Regions from separate parts of the Providencia sp. PROV003 genome, predicted to be linked through region 3. Evidence: predicted binding sites of a transcription regulator. Region 3 holds the regulator's gene; each other region holds the start of a gene.
The links. The regulator Fur, encoded in region 3, represses iron uptake genes when iron is present. The targets are predictions, from matches to a motif close to ATAATAATGAGAACNACTATCAA.
Positions count from the first base shown of each region.

Region 1: sodA (superoxide dismutase [Mn]) is a predicted target of Fur. The motif match lies at 934-956, and genes of this name have one in related genera.
Region 2: M1F14_RS15465 (siderophore-interacting protein) is a predicted target of Fur. The motif match lies at 1,354-1,376, and genes of this name have one in related genera.
Region 4: feoA (ferrous iron transporter A) is a predicted target of Fur. The motif match lies at 1,521-1,543, and genes of this name have one in related genera.

Region 1 is NZ_CP096369.1:672,935-675,146, reverse strand. Features, by position in the region: gene acs (acetate--CoA ligase) at 1-657, opposite strand, end outside; gene sodA (superoxide dismutase [Mn]) at 1,076-1,702, shown strand; gene yiiM (6-hydroxyaminopurine reductase) at 1,842-2,212, shown strand, end outside.
Region 2 is NZ_CP096369.1:3,375,443-3,377,654, reverse strand. Features, by position in the region: gene zinT (metal-binding protein ZinT) at 1-282, opposite strand, end outside; gene M1F14_RS15465 (siderophore-interacting protein) at 480-1,319, opposite strand; gene M1F14_RS15460 (DUF2474 domain-containing protein) at 1,721-1,900, opposite strand; gene cydB (cytochrome d ubiquinol oxidase subunit II) at 1,857-2,212, opposite strand, start outside.
Region 3 is NZ_CP096369.1:3,858,399-3,860,610, forward strand. Features, by position in the region: gene fldA (flavodoxin FldA) at 1-351, shown strand, start outside; gene fur (ferric iron uptake transcriptional regulator) at 619-1,068, shown strand; gene M1F14_RS17765 (polymer-forming cytoskeletal protein) at 1,741-2,212, shown strand, end outside.
Region 4 is NZ_CP096369.1:459,672-461,883, reverse strand. Features, by position in the region: gene feoB (Fe(2+) transporter permease subunit FeoB) at 1-1,159, opposite strand, end outside; gene feoA (ferrous iron transporter A) at 1,189-1,419, opposite strand; gene M1F14_RS01920 (Tex family protein) at 1,752-2,212, opposite strand, start outside.

The sequences.
Region 1 (2,212 bases), 1.5 Mb from region 3:
GACGATCACATTGGATACGGTGGTTACATGTGGGTTGGCTAGTGCATCATCCACATTTTTTTTCAGGGGGATTGCACGGCCTGCGCGTAGGCCTTCATCAGCAGTGATGATAAGCTTGGCTTTACAGTCAATGACACGACCAGAGACTGCCTCAGGAGAGAAACCCGCAAAAATGACTGTATGGATGGCACCAATACGAGCACAAGCTAGCATGGCTACAGCGGCTTCTACAACCATTGGCATATAGATAGCAACGACATCGCCTTTGCGGATACCTTGTTGCTTTAACACATTTGCAAACTGACAAACATCTTGATGCAATTCACGGTAAGTGACATTTTTTGACGATGATGGGTCATCGCCTTCCCAAATAATAGCTACTTGGTCGCCTTTTTCAGCCAGATGACGATCCAAACAGTTTGCACTTAAATTTAAAGTGCCATCTTCAAACCAACGGATATCGATATGTCCGGGGTCAAAAGACGTGTTCTTGACACGGGTGTACGGTTTAATCCAATCAACGATTTTTCCTTTTTCGCCCCAAAATCCTTCAGGGTCTTGAATCGAGCGTTGGTACTCATCGTTATACTGTTGTTCGTTTATCAGGGCATTTTTTGCAATTTCAGCAGGAACGGGATGTTTAGTTATTTGAGTCATATTATTATCTCCTTGCAGATGTTAATACTATGTCAAAAAATGGTTAACTAAAGCACGAAATATAAATTTGTTTTTCTTTTGCGCGGAAGATCACGTATTAATTGTAATGGGATTTGCAGAATTATCATTTGATGCTAAATATTAAATCAGTGTATTAACCTTAAAATATAGCAAATGTTAGAATTAAAGAAAAATAAAAGGCGGTGATATTGGTATTAGTTACTGTATAAGGGAGTTCTTGTAGCGAATGAGAAAACCCACATTTTTTTTATGGATTTGATAATGATTTTCATTAACAGTAAAATAACTATAATAGATAGTAATTCACAAGGTGCGAAGTTAAGCAAGTGCATACCCTATGAGCCTTGTGGTGAAAAATGAGAAACATAGCGGTATTTACGTCACTGGAGACAATAATATGAGTTATACATTACCTGCTTTACCTTATGCTTATGATGCGTTGGAACCACATTTTGACAAACAGACCATGGAAATCCACCACACTAAGCACCATCAAACCTATGTGACTAACACAAATACAGCGTTAGAAAAACTGCCAGAATTAGCAGGTTTGGACATCGATGTTCTGATTCAAAAATTAGATCAAATTCCAGCTGATCAGCGCACTTTTGTACGCAACAACGCTGGTGGTCACTCAAACCATAGTCTGTTCTGGAAAGGTTTGAAATTAGGTACTGAATTAAAAGGCGAACTGAAAGCGGCTATTGAACGCGATTTCGGTAGCGTTGATGCATTTAAAGAAGTATTTGAAAAAGCTGCTGCAACTCGTTTTGGTTCAGGTTGGGCATGGTTGGTTCTGAAAGATGACGGTAAATTAGCTGTTGTTTCTACAGCTAACCAAGATAGCCCATTGATGGGTGAAGCTATCTCAGGTACTTCAGGCTACCCTATCATTGGTTTAGATGTATGGGAACACGCTTATTACTTGAAATTCCAAAACCGCCGTCCTGATTATATTAAAGCGTTCTGGTCCGTTGTTAACTGGGACGAAGCTGCCGCACGTTTTGCAGCAAAAGCTAAATAATTAATTTTTTTATTAAATAGCGAGTGGGCGTAGCATCATAGGTGCTACGCCTTTTTATTTTCCGGTGTATTGGATTGTTATCTGTCTTGGCATTCTTTATGATGAGTCTCTATCGCTATTCAAATGGAGAATATCGTCAATGTCATGTTTACCCCAAGTTTTTATCGGTAAAGTCCAAGAGACTCAATCTTGTGGTCAAAGTGCGATCCATAAACAGGCTGCGGATGGTTTGCTGGCTTTAGGGCAATTAGGGCTAGAAGGGGATGAACAGGCAGAAAAACGTTTCCATGGTGGGCCAGATAGAGCCCTATGTCATTATCCACGTGAGCATTATCATTATTGGTTGAACGCTTACCCTGAGCTTGAGGATTTATTTGTTGCCTCTGCATTTGGGGAAAATATATCAACACAGGGTATGACCGAAGAAAACGTATTTATCGGGGATATTTTTGCATGGGGTAATGCGCGGATACAGGTCACGCAGCCTCGCTCTCCATGTTATAAGCTTAA
Region 2 (2,212 bases), 480 kb from region 3:
ATACTCTCGGTACTCTTCAACGGTTTTATCTTTATTTTTTTTCGCTTTATTTTCGAGCACTTCATCAAGTTTTCCATTTAATAATAATGGGTTGACGGATATCCAAATACCTTGCCAATCACTCAGTGACCTATTTTTGACATCAGCATCATCAAAAACCCCTTTGGAAGCTTGAAGTGCTTTTTCTGATTGGGGATGAGCGTGACTGTGTGAACCATGAGAAGTTGCAGTAAAGCTGGTTACAGCAAGAACAGTGCATAAGCTCGCTTTTAGAATTGCCATTTTGTACACAATAATTTTCCCTATTTTATCGAGTGGATAAGAAAATGATGGGTATGTTATAACATAACATTAATGGTAATAAAAAGTGTTTTAACGTCATTTTTAAGCGATGCAATAAAATGGTGGCGTTTGTGAATGACAGTTTGGTGGGGTAGATAAACTCGCTTATTAGGGCTAATAAGCGAGTAGAGGGGGTTTTAATCGTCTGGGTTATCCATTACGGCGTGGCGTTCATGATGGTAACCTTCTTCATCATAGCCATGACGCCAGTATGGGATAGCATAAATATCTTCACGGCCAAAACCCTTTTCACGACGAATAAAACGGCGTAAATCACGAATTATTTGGTCTTCTCCGGCAATCCAAAAAGCAGTATCACTGGTTGGAATGTCCCATGATTTAAAAGTAGAGATTAACGCATCCGTTTTAGTGATATCACCACAAATCCAAATAATTTCAACATGTTGTGGTTTTTCTAATTCACGAATATCTTCTTGGCTATCTAACCGTAAAACAACTTTACCTTGTGCATCTTTAGGCATTTTTTCTAGTAATGCGGCAATGGCTGGTAATGAGCTAGAATCCCCAGCCATAAAATAGTGTTTTCTAATAGGTAAGAGTGGGTCTGGACCACCAGGATTGGTGATCCCCATCCAATTACCCGGCTTTGCATCCCGAGCGAAAAGATAAGCGGGGCCTGTCACGCCATCATGCATTGCAAATTCAATATCAATTTCTTTTATTTCAGGTCGAATAGCACGCACACTATAGGTTCTCACAAATGGGCGGGGCTCATTTTCTGGCCAACTACGACCTTTTTCTGTTAATACAGGTAATGCTGGCTGGCTTTTTAAATCAGGAGCGAGAAAAATTTTCAGATGCCCACCTTCACAACCTGTAGGATAAGCACTGAGTTTTTCTCCGGTGAAGGTAATGCAACGGATAGAAGGGCTGACATCCCTAATCGATTTAACTTGGATAAGCTGTGGTGGAGCCGGGCGGTAGATATTTTTTTCAACGGGTTGTTCGGTAGCCACGGACAATCTCCTATGTTAATGATAATTTTATTATATGGTAATTATTATCATTATCATGAATATGCCGAAAAGTTGCAATACATAGTCTATGATTGTGGGGAGGATTTTTGTGTTTTATTAACCGGTAGTCAATTGAGTGATTGATCTGTACTGATAGCCGCCACTTAAGGAATAGCGATGGGATGACTATTCAGCAGGGGTTAATCGATAAATCAGTAAAATAAAGCGGTATAGTATGGTCGTAAGAATACATTTGAAGGCATGAAAAATTGACTGAATATGTAAAAAGGTACTTTGTTACGTTGTAACGTTTAGGCAATGAACTCTTTTGACTCACTGAATGCACTCAGCGTATTTATAAAATATGCCGTATATAAACTATACGGCATTCAATAGGTTAACTACTTCACTTTCATTCCGGCGGCGGTCATCATTAACTTAAATAGATAAGAGAATGCGAATAACGCGAATACACTCCCTAGCCAAATGACCGCCATCCAACCAAGTTTTTTCCACCAAGGTGAGGCTATCACGTTATCAGTGGTAGCCTTGGTCTGGGGTAATTTTTCCTCTGAAGACATAGTAACTCCAATAGGTATAAACCAAAATAACGGGAATAATGAATAATGCACCAACGAGCATAAAGCCCAAGCTTTCCGGTGGACCAGCGGCTTCACGGAAGCTAATTACTGGCGGAATGAGCGTTGGCCAAATACTGATCCCTAGGCCAGTAAAACCAAGGAAAATCAGTAAAAGTGCCGCCAAGAATGGCACGCTATCATGTTGCTGGCGTTTAGCACTCTTTAAGATCAACCAAGTGCAGCCTAATACTAGTAATGGAACAGGTAAAAAGAAGAATAGGTTAGGGAGTGAGAACCAACGGTCAAACACAG
Region 3 (2,212 bases):
GGTGAAGCTCAATGTGATTGGGATGATTTTTTCCCAACTCTCGAAGAAATTGATTTTGAAGGTAAACTTGTCGCCTTATTTGGTTGTGGAGACCAAGAAGACTACGCAGAATATTTCTGTGATGCGATGGGAACCATTCGCGATATCATCGAACCTCGTGGTGCTGTTATTGTGGGTCATTGGCCAACTGAAGGTTACCACTTTGAAGTATCCAAAGGTATGGCAGATGACAATCACTTTATTGGTTTAGCCATTGATGAAGATCGTCAGCCTGAACTAACTGATGAACGTGTCGATGCATGGGTAAAACAAATCTCTGAAGAAATGTCCTTAGCAGAAATTATCGGCTAAGGCATATGAAATAGAGCCTAACCCATAGATCAGCTCACTTGTCGCTCTAAACGCATCATTCAAACAAGTGATCTAGTCTAAAATAGCCGATAAAGCATCCTAATAGGATAGGCTCTCAAGAGATTATCAAAATAATGAGACAAAGCATGGTTTCTATTTTTATTTTCCATGCCTATAATTGTAAAACAGTTTAGAAGACAACTGAATTTATGTTAAAAACGTCTCATTATTGTTAAATTTATGATTTAAGATACAGGACAAACCCGCATGACAGACAACAATAAAGCATTGAAAAATGCTGGACTCAAAGTCACTCTTCCAAGACTTAAGATTTTGGAAGTACTTCAAGAGCCTGAGTGCCACCACGTCAGTGCGGAAGATCTCTATAAAAAGCTGATCGACATGGGCGAAGAGATCGGGCTAGCTACCGTATACCGTGTATTAAACCAGTTTGATGATGCAGGTATCGTAACCCGCCATAACTTTGAGGGTGGAAAATCTGTATTCGAATTAACTCAGCAGCATCACCATGACCACTTAATCTGTTTAGATTGTGGCAAAGTGATTGAGTTTACTGACGAATCTATTGAAACTCGCCAGAAAAATATCGCCGCTCGCCATGGTATTAAATTATCTAACCATAGTTTATATCTATATGGCCATTGCGCAGATGGTGATTGCCGTGAAAATGCTGACGCACACGAAGCAAAAGAGTAAAAGAATCACAAGGTATTGCTACCCTATGAATAAATCATAGTAGCGACAAACGAAAAACCCCTGATAACCATGCTATTGCTAAATGTTATCAGGGGTTTTTATTTCCATAAATTATATTGTTATTCACACTATATTGGTGATTAAGCTCACTAATCTTCTGACAACTTTCACTTAAATCGCCAAATATCAGCACAGAGCTTGCATATTTAGCGCTCGATAATAAGTTGCAATTCAACCCAAATCCTTTATATTATTTTACATATGAATTTTCTTATATTAGAAATTATGCTGCCTTTATTAGTATAGGTACATAAATATCATCATAGATGATTTCCAATATATCAATAATATAAAATTTATATGCATTTAGTTTATTAACTCATTATAATTGTATTATCTTAAATTACAGTTATTCTTTAGTCTGTAACGAAGACGTTATATTACATTTTTTTATGTAGTCATTTTTTTGACTAAACTCATTTATGTAGCTTTAGTCATTTTGTAAGAGATTAACTGATGAAAAAAACCTACCTTTTTCTTAATACTAGTTTTTTCTTCTGGTTTCTTACTTTGATAGGATGGTTTTTTAGTTACTCTGCCATCACCTTATTTTCATTTGTATTATCAATTTTGTTCTTGATCTTACACTTCAATCAAAAAAAGGTAAGTAAAATGTTCACCAAAAGACAAAACAAACCAACCCCTGAAGTAACCCCAACACCAACCGCTAGCACGCCCGAAGCACCCGCTAAGCTAGAAGAACAGATTACAATAGCAACCCCGACTATAAGTGAAGAGAAATCCAATACCATCATCTCAAGGGATGTCATTTTTGAAGGTAATATTACCTCTAATGAACAAGTACATATTTATGGCAAAGTGATTGGTAACATTATAGGGAAAAATAATACAGTGAAGGTCATGTTAAATGGCCAAGTTACTGGGAACATTACCAGTAAAGAGTTGATTGTTAACGGGCGAGTTGAAGGGGAATGTTTATCTGATTCGATAAGCATCGAAAATAATGGTGAAATTCATGGAACCATTCAATATAGTAATTTATCTATTAAGAAAGGTGGTATTTTATCAGGGCAAGCAAAAGTAAAAGAGGCTACTTTACATAATGAAAAAGTAACCCAATTAA
Region 4 (2,212 bases), 1.3 Mb from region 3:
GCATGAGCCTGTCCATTACAAATGCCGCACGAGCCATATAGCCGGAGTCTTCGAGTATTGAAAGAAATAGGTACATCATCCCGATTTGTGGTACGAGTGGTAAAACGGTATTAATACCACCACCAACACCTTGGGCAAGGAAGATGGTTAGCCAATCAGGGAAACTCAAATAATCTCCCAGCCACTGGAGACCATGAATAAATATGGCTTCTGATGCCCCCTCGAAGAAAGGTTGTAGTGCTCCTCCGATATTAATTGCTAATACAAACATCAGGTACATGACAAACAAGAAAATCGGGACACCAAGCCAGCGACTGAGAATAAATCTATCCAGTGATTGCGTTAATTTGTTGGGTTCAGCAGCACTATTATTAATAGCGGCATGGCAAATAGTCGCAATAGACTGATAGCGAGAGTCTGCAATGAGTAACTCGGGTTCTTCATTCAAACTCTCTTTAAGTTGTTGGCGTGTCGAAAGTAATTGCTCTTCTGTTATTTCTGCACGTTGGCGGCTGTAAATATCCCCTTCGAGGATTTGTAATGCTAACCAGCGGCGTTGTTGGTGGCTAAATTGCTGTGATGATATTTGATCTGACAGTGAGTCTACCGCTTGTAATAATTGAGGTGGATATTCGACAAGGGCTTTTTGGCTATTTTGTGGATGAGTATCAATGGTTTTCTTTAATTCATTAATACCAGTCGCACGTGTTGAAACCATTGGAATGACAGGGCAACCCAGTTGTTTCTCCAATTGAGCAATATCAATATCAATATGTTGGCTTTGTGCGATATCCAACATATTAAGAGCAACAATACAAGGAACACCGAGTTCAACTAACTGTAATGTAAGATAAAGGTTGCGTTCTAGGTTTGATGCATCCACCACATTGATTAGCATGTCAGCTTCGCCACTTAGGATAAAGTAACAGGCAATTTGTTCATCTAGTGAGGTTTGCTCGGAAATTGTGGTGAGGGAATAAGTCCCTGGAAGGTCAACAAGCTCAATCTTATGGTCGTCTGTGTGGAAGCGACCAACTTTGCGTTCAACCGTGACACCTGCCCAGTTACCGACGCGTTGTCTCGAGCCCGTTAGCTGGTTAAATAGGGTCGTTTTGCCTGCATTGGGGTTGCCAATTAAGCCGATAGTCAATCGTTTCATAGTGTTTGCCAATAATATAAAAAGAATACTTAAGCGGTAGGCGCTTCATCAAGGTTAAGCAGGGCGAGATCCTTTTTACGTAATACTAAGCTCACGCGATGCGTTTCTATCTGCACAGGGTCACCAAATGGCGCTAAGCGCACGACTTTAAATACAGAACCCGGTAGCAAACCAAGGGAAAGAAGTTTTTGTCGGTAAGCGGGGCTTATCTCTGGTGAAAAACCAATTATTTTATAGCTGCATTGAGGAAGTAGAGCCATAGTGTCTTCCTATTAATTCAATTTATAATGATATCAATACTTATTGCTAGAAATATGGGTATCAATAACTTGATAGCGTAACCCAACAAAAATTAATCTAATTAACAATGAGAATTATAATCATCTACTTTTGTTCTATTTAGCCTCTTTTTTCGTCAATTTGACTTGATGTGGATCAACGAAGCATTGAGTTAGCCCTGTTTTCTTAATCGGTGGGGCTGTTGAAACGCTGGGGTATAAGAGTATTTTGAAGTGTATTAACGAGTGTGAAGTGAATTAATTAAAAATAATAGGCATCGCAATTATTTTATAGCGATGCCTATTTAACGTAATTAACGTTTTTTGCCAAATGCGGCAGCCAGTGCATCGCTCATCGCACTGTTACCAGAAGATGATGAGTTTTGGCGTGCATTACCCCTTGGTTGTGCTGCTTTGCGTGGGTTTTTGTCTTGCGTTGGAGCTGCTCGACGAGGTGCGCTATTCGTATCACCAGCTTGCTCATCCAGACGCATCGTTAGCGCAATACGTTTACGCGCGATATCGACATCTAGCACTTTGACTTTTACGATATCACCCGCTTTTACCACTTTGTGAGGGTCTTCAACGTAACTATTTGATAGAGAAGAAATATGAACGAGCCCATCTTGGTGAACACCAATATCTACAAACGCGCCAAAGTTGGTTACATTGGTAACTGCGCCCTCTAAGACCATCCCAGAGACAAGGTCATTCATGGTCTCAACCCCTTCGGCAAAGGTGGCCGTTTTAAACTCAGGGCGAGGGTCACGACCCG